2 linked regions of the Krasilnikovia cinnamomea genome follow. The protein of the gene in region 1 interacts with the protein of each later gene in a pairwise test. Links are inferred from orthologs where the notes say so. Each region holds a gene or a part of one and is shown on either strand. Other genes may lie near its edges. The genes, in order: EV385_RS08435 and EV385_RS06290.

The links.
Region 2: the proteins of EV385_RS08435 (region 1) and EV385_RS06290 interact in binary tests that used the Bacillus subtilis proteins (3 or more experiments, as listed by UniProt). The link is inferred for Krasilnikovia cinnamomea from one-to-one orthologs.

Annotation. Positions count from the first base shown.
Region 1 is NZ_SHKY01000001.1:1,910,337-1,916,813, forward strand. Bases 1,691-5,532 are described here. They hold EV385_RS08435 (efflux RND transporter permease subunit), read right to left. Parts: upstream 5,197-5,532; coding sequence 1,891-5,196; downstream 1,691-1,890. Other genes in these bases: EV385_RS08430 (MFS transporter), read right to left, coding at 1,691-1,836; thrC (threonine synthase), read right to left, coding at 5,273-5,532. In the rest of the region: thrB (homoserine kinase), read right to left, coding at 1-558; more of EV385_RS08430, read right to left, coding at 613-1,690; more of thrC, read right to left, coding at 5,533-6,325; EV385_RS08445 (homoserine dehydrogenase), read right to left, coding at 6,410-6,477. UniProt on the Bacillus subtilis protein: Required for self-resistance to surfactin, an antimicrobial lipopeptide surfactant produced by B.subtilis. Also required for swarming motility.
Region 2 is NZ_SHKY01000001.1:1,444,093-1,449,720, forward strand. What follows is about bases 1,379-4,371. They hold EV385_RS06290 (MMPL family transporter), read right to left. Parts: upstream 3,938-4,371; coding sequence 1,820-3,937; downstream 1,379-1,819. Other genes in these bases: ligD (non-homologous end-joining DNA ligase), read right to left, coding at 1,379-1,792; EV385_RS06295 (sensor domain-containing diguanylate cyclase), read right to left, coding at 4,045-4,371. Also shown: EV385_RS06280 (SemiSWEET transporter), read right to left, coding at 1-664; more of ligD, read right to left, coding at 824-1,378; more of EV385_RS06295, read right to left, coding at 4,372-5,628.

The sequences.
Region 1 (6,477 bases):
GGCGGTGAGGCCGCGTTCGGCGGGCACGAAAACGGTCGGACGTACGCCCTCGGCGGTTGCCAGCCGCACCGCCCGGGCCCCGCCCGCCTCCGTCCAAGCGATCGTGAATCCGCCGAACAGGCAGGGCGCGACGTTGTCCGGGTGGCCCTCCAGCCGTGCCGCCACCCGCAGCGCCGCCGCGTCGTCCAGCCGGGCGGACCCGTCCGCCACCAGGGCCCTGGCCAGCAGCACCCCGCCCACGATCGCGGCGGAGGAGGAGCCCAGCCCGCGCGCCTGTGGGATGCGGTTGACGCAGCGCACGGCCACCCCGGCGGGGCGGCCCCCCATCTCGTCGAAGGCCGCCAGCATGGCGCGGACCACCAGGTGCCGCTCGTCGGTGGGCAGCTCGCCCGCGCCCTCACCGGAAACCTCGACCGTGAATGTGTCACCGGTCACAGTCGCGCTCAGGTCGTCGTGCAGACCGAGGGCGAGGCCCAGGGCGTCGAAGCCCGGGCCGAGGTTGGCGCTGGTCGCCGGCGTCCGTACGTGCACCGGATCGGAGACGAAGGTCGGTACCATCGCCCCAGCCTAGGGGGTGATCATCGACGGTGATGACCCGCACGCGCCGGAATCTCAGGTGTCCGCCGGGACCGGGCTCAGCGACAGCCGGCGGGTGGCGATGCGCCAGCCGACCGCGTACGTGAGGGTGATCAGGCCGCAGCCGGCGAGGACGACCTGCTCGCTGACCCGGTCGACCACCGTGGCCGCGCCCAGCTGGCTCACCGCGATGGCCAGCGTCGCCAGCATCATGTCCGTGGCGAACACCCGGCCGCGCAGCCGGTCCGGCACCTCGCCCTGCAGCGCGTAGTTCGACAGCACCCAGTTCGTGCCGCCCGCGAAGTGTGCGACGAAGACCAGCACCAGCACCAGCCAGAACCACGGGGCGACCGCCACGCCGAGGTAGCCCAGGCCGTACAGGCTCATCGACAGGGCCAGGCCGGGCAGCAGCCAGCTCCGGTGGCCGAGCACCCGGCGCATCAGCAGCGGGCCGACCAGGGCGCCGGCGCCGCGCACCGCGAACAGCAGGCCGGTGCCCAGCGGGCCCGCGCCGTACAGCGCGGCCAGCAGCGGGAACACCGTCAGGACCCCGTTGCCGAGGCCGACCGCGGACTTCACCGTGACCAGGGCCCGGATCCGCGGCCGGGCGCCGATGTAGCGCAGCGCCTCGACCAGCGCGGGCCAGGCCCGCGGCGGCGGCCCGGCCTCGCGCGGGGCCTGCAACGGGCGGCGGATCAGCGCGGTGAGCACGGCGGCCAGCGCCAGGCTCACGGCGGCCACGGCGAAGCTCACGTACGGGCCGAAGGCGGTGCTGAACACGCCCCCGAGGGAGGCGCCGACGATGGTCATCGTGCCCCAGGCCGACCCGGCGACCGCGTTGGCGGCGGCCAGGTCGTCCGGGTCGACGACGTTGGGCAGTGCCGCCGACGCCGCGGGCGAGTAGAACGCCTTGGCGACCGCCATCGCTCCCACGGCGACCAGTGCCAGCGGGGCCGTCGCCGCCGAGCGGACCGCGAACAGCAGCAGCATCGAGGCGAGCGCGGCCAGGTTGGCGGCCACCAGGATGACCCGCCGGTCGATCCGGTCGGCCACGGTTCCCGTGTACGGCAGCAGCAGCGCGTTGATCCCCGTGTCGGCGGCCAGCACCAGCGCGCCCCACACCCCGCTGCCGGTGAGCTGGGGCAGCAGCACGAGCAGGGGAACCATGACGAACCAGTCGGAACCAAACACGACGAGCTCGGCGCCGAACAGGCGGCGGAAGTCCCGGTTGCGGGTAAGGACCGACAGCGAACTGGCCACGTACGGAAACCTACCGGCCGCGCGCTTTACCGCGCGCGGCCGGTACGCGTCCGGTCAGGCGGGCGGCGTCTCCGGACGGCGCGGCATCCGCAGCACCTCGAACTGGTCCGTGTATCCGCGCAGCGCACCCCCGGGCTGCGGGGCGTCCGCCGGCTTGGCCTCCTCGGGCGACGCCGCCTCGAAGTGCACCGGCTCCGGGGCCTCGTGCGCCCCGCCACCGGCGCCCGGCGCCTGGGGAGCGGCCGGTGCGGACTCGTCGGCGGCATGCCGCGGCGCGTCCCCACCCGACTTGCGCAGCCGGCGCCGTTCCCGCTTGGCCCGCGACCGCTCCTTGCGGTTCTCGACCATCGTGTACAGCGTCGGCACCAGCACCAGCGTCAGCAGCGTGGAACTGACCAGGCCACCGATGACCACAATGGCCAGTGGCTTGGAGATGAACCCGCCCTCCCCGGTCAGGCCCAGCGCCATCGGCAGCAGCGCGAAGATGGTGGCGATGGCGGTCATCAGGATCGGCCGCAGCCGGTGCCGTCCACCCTCGACCACCGCCTCCTGGACCCCCATCCCCGACTGGCGGTAGTGGTTGATCAGGTCCATCAGCACGATCGCGTTGGTGACCACGATGCCCACCAGCATCAGCACGCCGATCAGGGCGGGCACGCCGAGCGGCGTACCGGTGAGCAGCAGCAGGATGATCGCGCCGGTCGCGGCGAACGGGATCGACACGAGCAGCACCAGCGGCTGCACCAGGCTGCGCAGCGTCGCCACCATGATGATGAAGACGATCGCGATGGCCGCCAGTACGGCGAGACCGAGGTCGGCGAACGCCTCCTTCTGCTGCTCGCTGACGCCCCCGATCTCCTTCGACGCACCGGCCGGCAGGGTCAGCGCGTCCAGCTTCTGGGTCAGCTCCCGGGTGGTCGCGCCGACGTCGGAGCCGGTGGCGGTGCCGGTGACCGTGGCGCTGCGGTTGCCGTCGATGCGGGTGACCTCTTCGGGGCCGGAGGCCTCGGTGACGTCGGCGACCTGGTCGAGCGTGACGACGCCCGTCGCGGTGGGCAGTGGCAGCTTGCGCAGCGCGTCCGCGTTCGCGGGCGGCGTGCCCAGGGAGATCACGACGTTCTGCGACTCGCTGTCGACGGTGATCTGCCCGGCGGGCGCCGGGCGGAACGCACCGGCCACGGTGCGGGCGATGCCCGCCTCGGTGAGCCCGGCCCGGGCGGCGGCCGCCCGGTCGACCGTGACGTCGAGCCGCGGCACGTTGGCGGCGAGGTTGGTGCCGACGTCCGTGACGCCCGGAGTCGCGGCCATGGCCTGGCGCACCTGCTCGGTGGCGGTGTTCAGGACGGTCGGGTCGCTGGCCTTGACGATGACCGAGAGCTGGTCGGCGTTGAAGCCCGAGCCGTTGTCGCCGCCGACGGTCACCTCACCGAGGCCGCTCATGCCGTCGAACCTGTCCCGCAGTTGTTCGGAGACGACCTCCGCGTCGGCGTCCGGTTCGAGGTGCACGATGAAGTTCGCGCCGCTGGCGTCGGCCGCCCCCGCGAACGGGTTGAACGTCCCGTTGCCGACCGTCACCTGGTACGTGTCGACGTCGGAGTTGTCCTTCAGCACCGCCTCGACCTGCCGGGCCGCCGCGTCGGTGGCGGCCAGGCTGGTGCCCGCAGGCAGTTGCTGGTTGATCATGATCGTGTCCTGGCCGGACTGGTCGATGAAGTTGGTCTCCAGCTTCGAGCCCAGACCCAGCGTGCCCACCAGGATCAGCACACCGATGAGCACGGTCGTCCACCGCCGGTGGGTGGCGAAGTGGATCACCGGCAGGTACGTGCGCTGCAGCGGGCTGCGCCGCTCCTTCGCCTCGGCGGCCGCCCGCACCTCGGGGGCCTCGTTGCCGCCCCCGGCCGGACGCAGGAACCAGTACGCCAGCACCGGGACGATGGTCAGCGACACCAGCAGCGACGCCAGCAGCGCGACGGTGACCGTGATGGCGAACGGCGCGAACAGCTGCCCCACGAACCCGCCGACCAGGGCGATCGGCGCGAACACCGCCACCGTGGTCAGCGTGGAGGCGGTCACCGCACCGGCGACCTCCTTCACCGCCGCCGTGATGGCGTGCACCTTCTCCTCGCCGTACCCGAGATGTCGTTTGATGTTCTCCAGCACGACGATCGAGTCGTCGACGACCCGGCCCACCGCGATGGTGAGCGCGCCGAGCGTCAGCAGGTTGAGCGAGTAGTCGCCGACCCACAGCGCGATCAGCGCCACGAGCACCGACAGCGGGATGGAGACCGCGGTGACCAGCGTGGAGCGCACCGACATCAGGAAGACCAGGATGACGATGACCGCCATGAGCAGGCCGAGCATGCCCTCGGTGGTGAGGCTCTTGATGGACTTCTCGACGAACGGCGCCTGGTCGCTGATGACCGTGAGGGTGGCCCCGGAGTTCTTCTCCAGCTCCGGCAGCTTGGCCCGGACCTGGTCGGAGATCAGTACGGGGTTGCCGTCCGGCGCCGCGGTGACCTCGATGCCGAGGCTGTCGACCCCCTCGGTACGGGTGTACGAGGTGGCCGTGGCCAGCTTGCTCTCGACCGTGGCGACGTCGCCCAGCTTGACCGGACCCCGGCTGCCGGTCAGATAGATGTCGCGCAGCTGCTGCACCGACGTGATCGGCGTGCCGACCTGCACGCTCAGCGAGCGGCTGCCGTCCGTAACCGCACCGGCGGGCACCGAGACCCCGTTGGCCTGCAGGATCGTGGCCAGCGACGCGGGGTTGACCCCGGCCGCGACCATCTTGGCCTGGTTGGGGGTGATGACGACCTGCTGCTGGCGCGCGCCGGTGACACTCACCGCGCGGACGCCCTCGATGGCGCTGAGCTCCGGGACCACGTCCTTGTCGAGCCGGTCGGCCAGCTCGGCCTGGTTCGTCCCGCCCGAGGCGGCCAGCACGATCGCGGGAATGTCGTCCGTGCTGCCCGCGAAGATTGTCGGGGTGACCCCGGCCGGCAGGGTCGGCTGGATCCGGTTCACCGACGTGGTGAGCTGGTTGATCGCATTGTCCAGATCGGTGCCGAACGCGAACATCACCTGGATGGTGGCCGAGCCCTCGCGGGTGGTGGAGGTGAGACTCTCCAGCCCGTCGGCGCCCTTGACGGCGTCCTCGATGGGCCGGGTGATCTGCTCCTCGATGATTTCCGGGCTGGCGCCGGGCAGGGTGGCGCCGATGAACGCGCCCGGGAACTCCAGCGAGGGCAGCAGTTGCTGCTTGAGCGATGGGATGGCGTAGATGCCGAAGCCGGTGACCACGAGCGCGATCAGCGCCACGAGCACACGGTTGGCGAGGCTGAACCGGGTCAGCACGGACATGTTTCCCCCGAAAAGGTCGACCAGACCTCACAGTCTGCCCGACCCGTTCGGCGGGTCTGCCCCTGCCCCGGGGGGTTCAGGCCAGGTCGAGGGCGCGGGCGGCGAGCACCACGTCGTTGCCGATCGTGGTGGGCTTGGGGGCGGTGCTGATCGCCCACTCCGGATCCTTGAGGCCGTGGCCGGTGACCGTGCAGACCACCGTGGCGCCGGCCGGCACCCGGCCCGCCTCGCCCTGCTGCAGCAGCCCCGCCACGCTGGCCGCGCTGGCCAGCTCCACGAACACCCCGACCTCGCGGGCCAGCAACCGGTACGCGTTGAGGATCTCCCGGTCGGTGACGGCCTCGATCAGGCCACCGGAGGTGTCCCGGGCGTCCAGCGCCTTCGTCCAGCTCGCCGGGTTGCCGATCCGGATCGCGGTGGCGATGGTGGACGGCTCCGGCACCACCTGGCCGTTGACGATCGGGGCGGCGCCGGAGGCCTGGAAGCCGTACATCTTCGGCAGTCGCTTGGCGTTGCCGGCGTCGTGGTCCTCCTGGTAGCCCATCCAGTACGCGGAGATGTTGCCCGCGTTGCCCACCGGCAGGCAGTGGACGTCCGGGGCGTCGCCGAGCGCCTCGACGATCTCGAACGCGGCCGTCTTCTGCCCGTGCAGGCGGAAGATGTTCACCGAGTTGACCAGGGAGACCGGGTAGTCCTGGGACAGCTTGGAGGCCAGCGCGAGGCAGTCGTCGAAGTTGCCGTCCACCTGCAACAGCTTGGCGCCGTGCACCAGCGCCTGGGCCAGCTTGCCCAGCGCGATCTTGCCCTGCGGCACGAGCACCGCGCAGGTCAGCCCGGCCCGCGCGGCGTACGCGGCGGCGGACGCGCTGGTGTTGCCCGTGGACGCGCAGATGATCGCCTTGGAGCCGTCCTCGACCGCCTTGGAGACGGCCATCGTCATGCCACGGTCCTTGAAGGACCCGGTCGGGTTGGCGCCCTCGACCTTCAGGTACACCTCGGCACCGACGCGCCGGGACAGCACCGGGGCGGGCACGAGCGGGGTGTTTCCCTCGTGCAGCGTGACGACCGGCGTGGCATCGGTGACCGGCAGCCGGTCGCGGTACGCCTCGATCAGTCCCCGCCAGCTCATCTCGTACCCCTTCACCTGCAACTGCGACGGTTCGATGATGCCGTATTCACCGATTGTGGGACGGCCCGTGACCACCTGCCGGGATCAGGCGCCGCCCTCCACGCGCAGCACGCTCGCGATCGACCTAACGATGTCGAGCTGCTCCAGTTCCG
Region 2 (5,628 bases), 470 kb from region 1 along the record:
GCCAGCGCACCGGCTCGACGGTGTCCAGCGCGGTCACCGGCGCCGCCTGGCGGGTCGCCAGCAAGTAGCAGACCACGAGCGCGCCGGCCAGGCCGGCCGAGGCCGACAGGAACACCGCCGGCTGTCCGGTGAGCGCGCCGTACCCCAGCCACGAGGCCGCCGCGCCGGCGGTCAGGCGCCACCGCAGCGGGGACAGCCCGGAGAGGTCCTGGGTGCGGTCGCGCAGCAGCGCGAGCGGCTGCGGCACCGCCGAGACGATGGAGGCCGCCACCAGGACCATCCCGAGGAGGTCGGCGATCAGGCGCCCCGAGCCCGGCAGCAGTGCCGCGGCGGCGGCGCAGCCCAGCGCAGTGGCCAGCATGATCATCGCCCCGCCCGCGCTGGCGGCCAGTGCCCGCCCGGTGCGCAGCTCACGGCGCGCCACCAGCAGGGCGACCAGGACCGCGAGACCCGCCGCGCCCGTCACCGTGTTCGTGATGACCTGGATCCGTTCGCCGCTGAGCAGCCCGTACGTGATCCAGCCGATCGGCAGGGCGAAGGTCAGCCAGGAGGCGGTCGCGGACAGTCCGGTCGTGTGGCGCTGAACGCAGGAGCGCCAGACCTGGGGCCAAGGGAGGGCGATCGACAGGGCGGCACCGAGCAGGCCGAGGGCAGAGGGGTGCATGATCCATTCCGGGTCGTGGGGAATGCCGGTATTCCGGCTACGGATGTCCCCATCGGCGACCCGGGACGACGACTGAACAAGATCCACTGGTGACCGTGGCCACTGTCCGACAATTGAGAACCCGCCGCGCAGCGCCGCAACCGGTGTTATGGGCCGGGCTCAGTCCGGAGTCTCGGGGGTGGCCAGACCCGCGTGCTCGTCACGGTCGGCCCAGTCCAGCAGCGGGGTGAGGTCGTGGGCGACGGTGTCGATGTCGGCATGCAGGTCGCCGAGTCTGGCGAAGCGCTCCGGGACGGTGGCCATGGTGCAGTCGCGCGGGTCGACCGTGTCGATCTCGTCCCACGTGATCGGCGTGGAGACGGTCGCCTCCGGCACCCCGCGCACCGAGTACGCGCTGGCGATGGTGTGGTCGCGGGCGTTCTGGTTGTAGTCGATGAACAGCGACTCCGGGTCGCGGTCGCGGCGCCACCACGTCGTCGTGACGTCCTCGGGGGCGCGCCGCTCCACCTCCCGGGCGAAGGCCAGCGCGGCCCGGCGTACGTCGGCGAAGCCCCAGTCGGGCCGGATCCGGACGTACACGTGCAGGCCCTTGCCGCCGGAGGTCTTCGGGTAGCCGGTGATGCCCAACTCGTCGAGCACCTCGTGGGCCACGTGCGCGACCCGCCGCACCGTGCCGAACGGGCACTGCGGCATCGGGTCGAGGTCGATGCGCCACTCGTCCGGCTTCTCGGTGTCGGCGCGCCGCGAGTTCCACGGGTGGAACTCGACGGTCGACATCTGCACCGCCCAGATGACCTCGGCGAGCTGGGTGACGCACAGCTCGTCGGCGTGCCGGCCGTACCGGGGGAAGTGCACCCGCACCGTCTGCAGCCAGGGCGGCGCGCCGTTGGGGACCCGCTTCTGGTGCACCTTCTCCCCCGCCAGGCCGTCCGGGAAGCGGTGCAGCATGCAGGGCCGCTCGCGCAGCGCGCGCACGATCCCGTCGCCCACGCTGAGGTAGTACTTCACCAGGTCCAGCTTCGTGCGCCCCGAGCTGGGGAAGTACACCCGGTCGGGGTTGGAGATCCGTACGGTGTGCGGCCCGACCTCCAGCTCCACCGCCGGTGACCTGCTCGCGGAGGCCGGCATGGATCTCAACCTAGCGGTGGTGGCCGCTCAGGACACTGTTTCGAGATCGCGGTCCGCCTCCGGCTCCTCCTCGGCCGGACGGTCGTGGACCGCGGTGAGCTTGCTCGGCCACCACATCCACCGGCCGAGATCAAGGGTGAGCGCCGTGACCAGGACGGACCGGACGATGAGCGTGTCCAGCAGGACCCCGAACGCGACCGCGAAGCCGATCTCCGCGAACGCCACCAGCGGCAGGCTGGCCAGCGCCGCGAACGTACCCGCCAGCACGATGCCCGCCGAGGTGATCACCCCGCCCGTCGCGGCGAGGCCGATCAGCGCCCCGCGCCGGGTGCCGTGGTGGTGCGCCTCCTCGCGGACCCGGGTCATCAGGAAGATGTTGTAGTCGATCCCGAGCGCCACCAGGAACACGAAGACGTAGAGCGGGAACGACGTGTCCTCGCCCGCGAAGCCGAACACGTGCCGGAAGATCAGCGCGCTGACCCCCAGGGCGGCCGCGAACGACAGCACGACCGTGGCGATCAGGATCAGCGGGGCGACCACCGCGCGCAGCAGGATGCCCAGGATGATCAGGACGACGAGCAGGACCAGCGGGATGATCAGCCGGTTGTCGTGGTCGTTGGCCCGGTTCATGTCCAGGGTCATCGCGGTGATGCCGCCGACCTTGGCGTCGGCCCCCGGGACGGCGTGCACAACGTCGCGGATCCGGTCGATCGTGGCGCGGGCCCGGCCGGAGTCGGGCGCGTCGCGCAGCGTCCCTTCGATGGCGGCCAGGTCGTCCTTGATAACCGGCTCGGCGACCTCGGCGACGCCCTGGGTGCCGGCCAGCGCCTGCCGTAGCTGCGCGGCGGCCGCGGCCTTGCCGATCACCACGACAGGCTGACCCTGCCCGGCCGGGAAGTGCCGGGCGAGGGCCTCCTCGCCGGTGACCGACGGCGGCTTGGTGACGAACGTGTCGGCGGTGGCCAGCCCCTTGGCCTCGAGCTGGAACAGGCCGAGCGACATGGCGCCCAGCGCCACGGCCGTGACGATCCAGGTCAGGCGGGGGCGCAGCGCGATGCGGGTGCCCAGCTTGGCCCACAGGCCGGTGGCGGTCGGCTCGGCCGAACCGTACGCGGGGCGGGCGGGCCAGAACAGCCAGCGCCCGAAGATGACCAGCAGCGCGGGCAGCAGGGTGATCATCACCAGCAGGCCGACCGTGATGCCGATGGCCGAGACCGGCCCGAGCCCGCTGGTCGCGTTCATCTCCGCCAGGGTCAGGCAGGACATGCCGATCGCCACGGTGGCCGCGCTGGCGATGATCGCCGGTCCGGCCCGGTGCAGGGCCAGCGCCATGGCCTCGTGCCGGTCGGTGTGCCGGCGCAGTTCCTCCCGGTAGCGGGCGACCAGCAGCAGCGCGTAGTCGGTGCCCGCGCCGAACACGAGCACGGTCAGGATGCCCGCGCTCTGCGCGTTGACCACCAGGCCGGAGTGCTTGGCCAGCAGGTAGATCACCGCCTGCGCGGTGGTCAGCGCGACGCCCGCCGAGATGATCGGCAGCAGCCACAGCACCGGACTCCGGTACGTGATGAGCAGGATGATCGCGACGACCGTGAGGGTGGTGTAGAGCAGGGTGCTGTCGATGCCCTCGAACGCCTTGGCGGAGTCGGCCGCGTTGCCCGCGGGGCCGGTGAGGTAGACGGCGAGCCCGTTCGGATCGGCCTCGGTGACCGCCTTGACCTCGGCCACCACGTCGACGATCTTCTCCCACCCGTCGGCGTCGATCTTGATGGGCACGATGATCTGCAACGCCTTGCCGTCCTGGGCGGGCACCGGGCCGATCACCTTGCCGGTGACCCCCGCGACCTTCCCCAGCGCCTCGGCGTCCCGGGCGGCCTTCGCCTGGTCGCCGGCGACGATGCCGGACGGGCGCTCATAGACGATCACCGCCGGGGCGATGTCGTCCGGCTGGAACCGCTTCTGCAGGTCGGCCGCCTGGGTCGACTCGGCGTTGCCGGGCAGCCAGGCCGAGTTGTCGTTCTTCTGAACCTCGGTCAGCTTGCCGGCCAGCGGACCGGCCACCGCGAGCACCACGATCCACAGCGCCAGGACCAGCCATTTCGTCCAACGCCCGCAGACCAGCCACGCGACGCCGCCCGTGCCCGCCATCCGAATCCCCCCAGACCGCTCGCGGTACGACCGACCGGATCGTAGTCGCCCTGGCCGGAAACGCCGAAGCGGTTTACCCCCAAGCTCAGGGTCTTCTCAGGGTGACCCTAATCCGCGGCGCGGTGCCGCCCGACCCGAACGGGCTCAGGTTCCAGGCGGGCCCGCCGCCCGCCGCCCGCCTTCTTGACCGCGTACATGGCGTGGTCGGCGGCGCGCAACACCAGGTCGGAGTCCTCCTTGGGGGCGGCCAGGTGGACACCGACGCTGGCGCCGATGGTCACCTCGCTGCCGTACACCTGGAACGGCGTCTCGATGGCGGCGCACACGCGGGCGCTCATCGCGTCGGCGTCGGCCTGGTCGAGGATGCCGGGCATCAGCACGACGAACTCGTCGCCGCCGACCCGGGCCAGCACGTCCTCGGCGCGTACGCAGGCGCTGAGCCGGTCCGCGACCTGCCGCAGCAGCTCGTCGCCCGCCTCGTGGCCGTGCATGTCGTTGACCGGCTTGAAGCCGTCCAGGTCGACGAAGAGCACCGCGACCGCGTCGCTGCTCAGCGTGGAGTCGAGCGCGTCCTGCATGCGGCGCCGGTTGGGCAGCCCGGTGAGCGCGTCGTGCAGCGCCTCGTGGGTGAGCCGCTCCTGGAAGGCCCGGTTCTCGCTGACGTCACGGGCGTTGATGACGATGCCGGCCAGCGCGCGGTTGTGCAGCTTGTTCGACGCGGTGATCTCGAACCACCGGTACGTGCCGTCGGCGTTGAAGACCCGCGACTGCATCCGCTTGACCCCGTCGCGTTCGCCGAGCAGCGCGGCGAACGCGGCCTGGATCCGTTCCCGGTCGTCCGGGTGGATGATGTCGAAGACGCTGGTGCCCTGCATGGAGCCGCTGGGCACGTTGAGCAGCGAGGCGGCGCTGGGGCTGGCGAACGCGATCCGGCCGGTCGGGTCGAGCACCGACACCATGTCCGGGGCGTGCTGGAACAGCGCCTGGAAGCGCTCGTCCGAGCGGCGCCGCTGGATCTGCGTGCGGTAGCCGAGCAGGGTGATGCCGATGACGCCGATGAGCAGCATGGCCAGCAGGGTGACGTTCAGCGTCTGGCTCTTGCTGTGCACCGCGCCCTCGAACGAGGCGAGAGACTGGCTGCGGACGTACGACCAGCCGCCCGGCATCCCGGGGACGACGATCGCGATCGTCGGGGTCTTGCCGGAGGTGAACTGCACGAAGGTGGGACCGGCGGCGTGCCGCGCGGCCGCGGTGACGGCCGGGTCGATCATGGTGCCGATCTTGCTGCCGTCGCTGGAGTAGCCGATCCGGCCACCGCTGTCGATGACCTCGGTGAGGTGGGCGCTGTCGCTGAGCGTGGCGACGTATCCCTGCAGCGGGGTCTTCGCGAGCTCCATGAAGCCGACGAGCACCGCCACCGGGGCACCGTTGCGCACCAGCGGGATGGCGACGGCCTCGATGGCCACCCCGTCGACCAGCATCACGGAGGAGAAGCCGGGCCTGGCGCGGGCCAGCTCCTCGCGCATGCGGGTGTAGCCGGGGTCACCCACCGACGGCAGGCCCGTGCTGCGGGTGGCGTTGAGTACGGTGCCGCGCAGGTCGGTGATCGCCGCACCGTACTTGAGGACGTTGGTCTTGGCCACAAAGCGGTCCAGGGCCCGGCGGTCGGCCGCGTTGCCCTTGCCCAAACG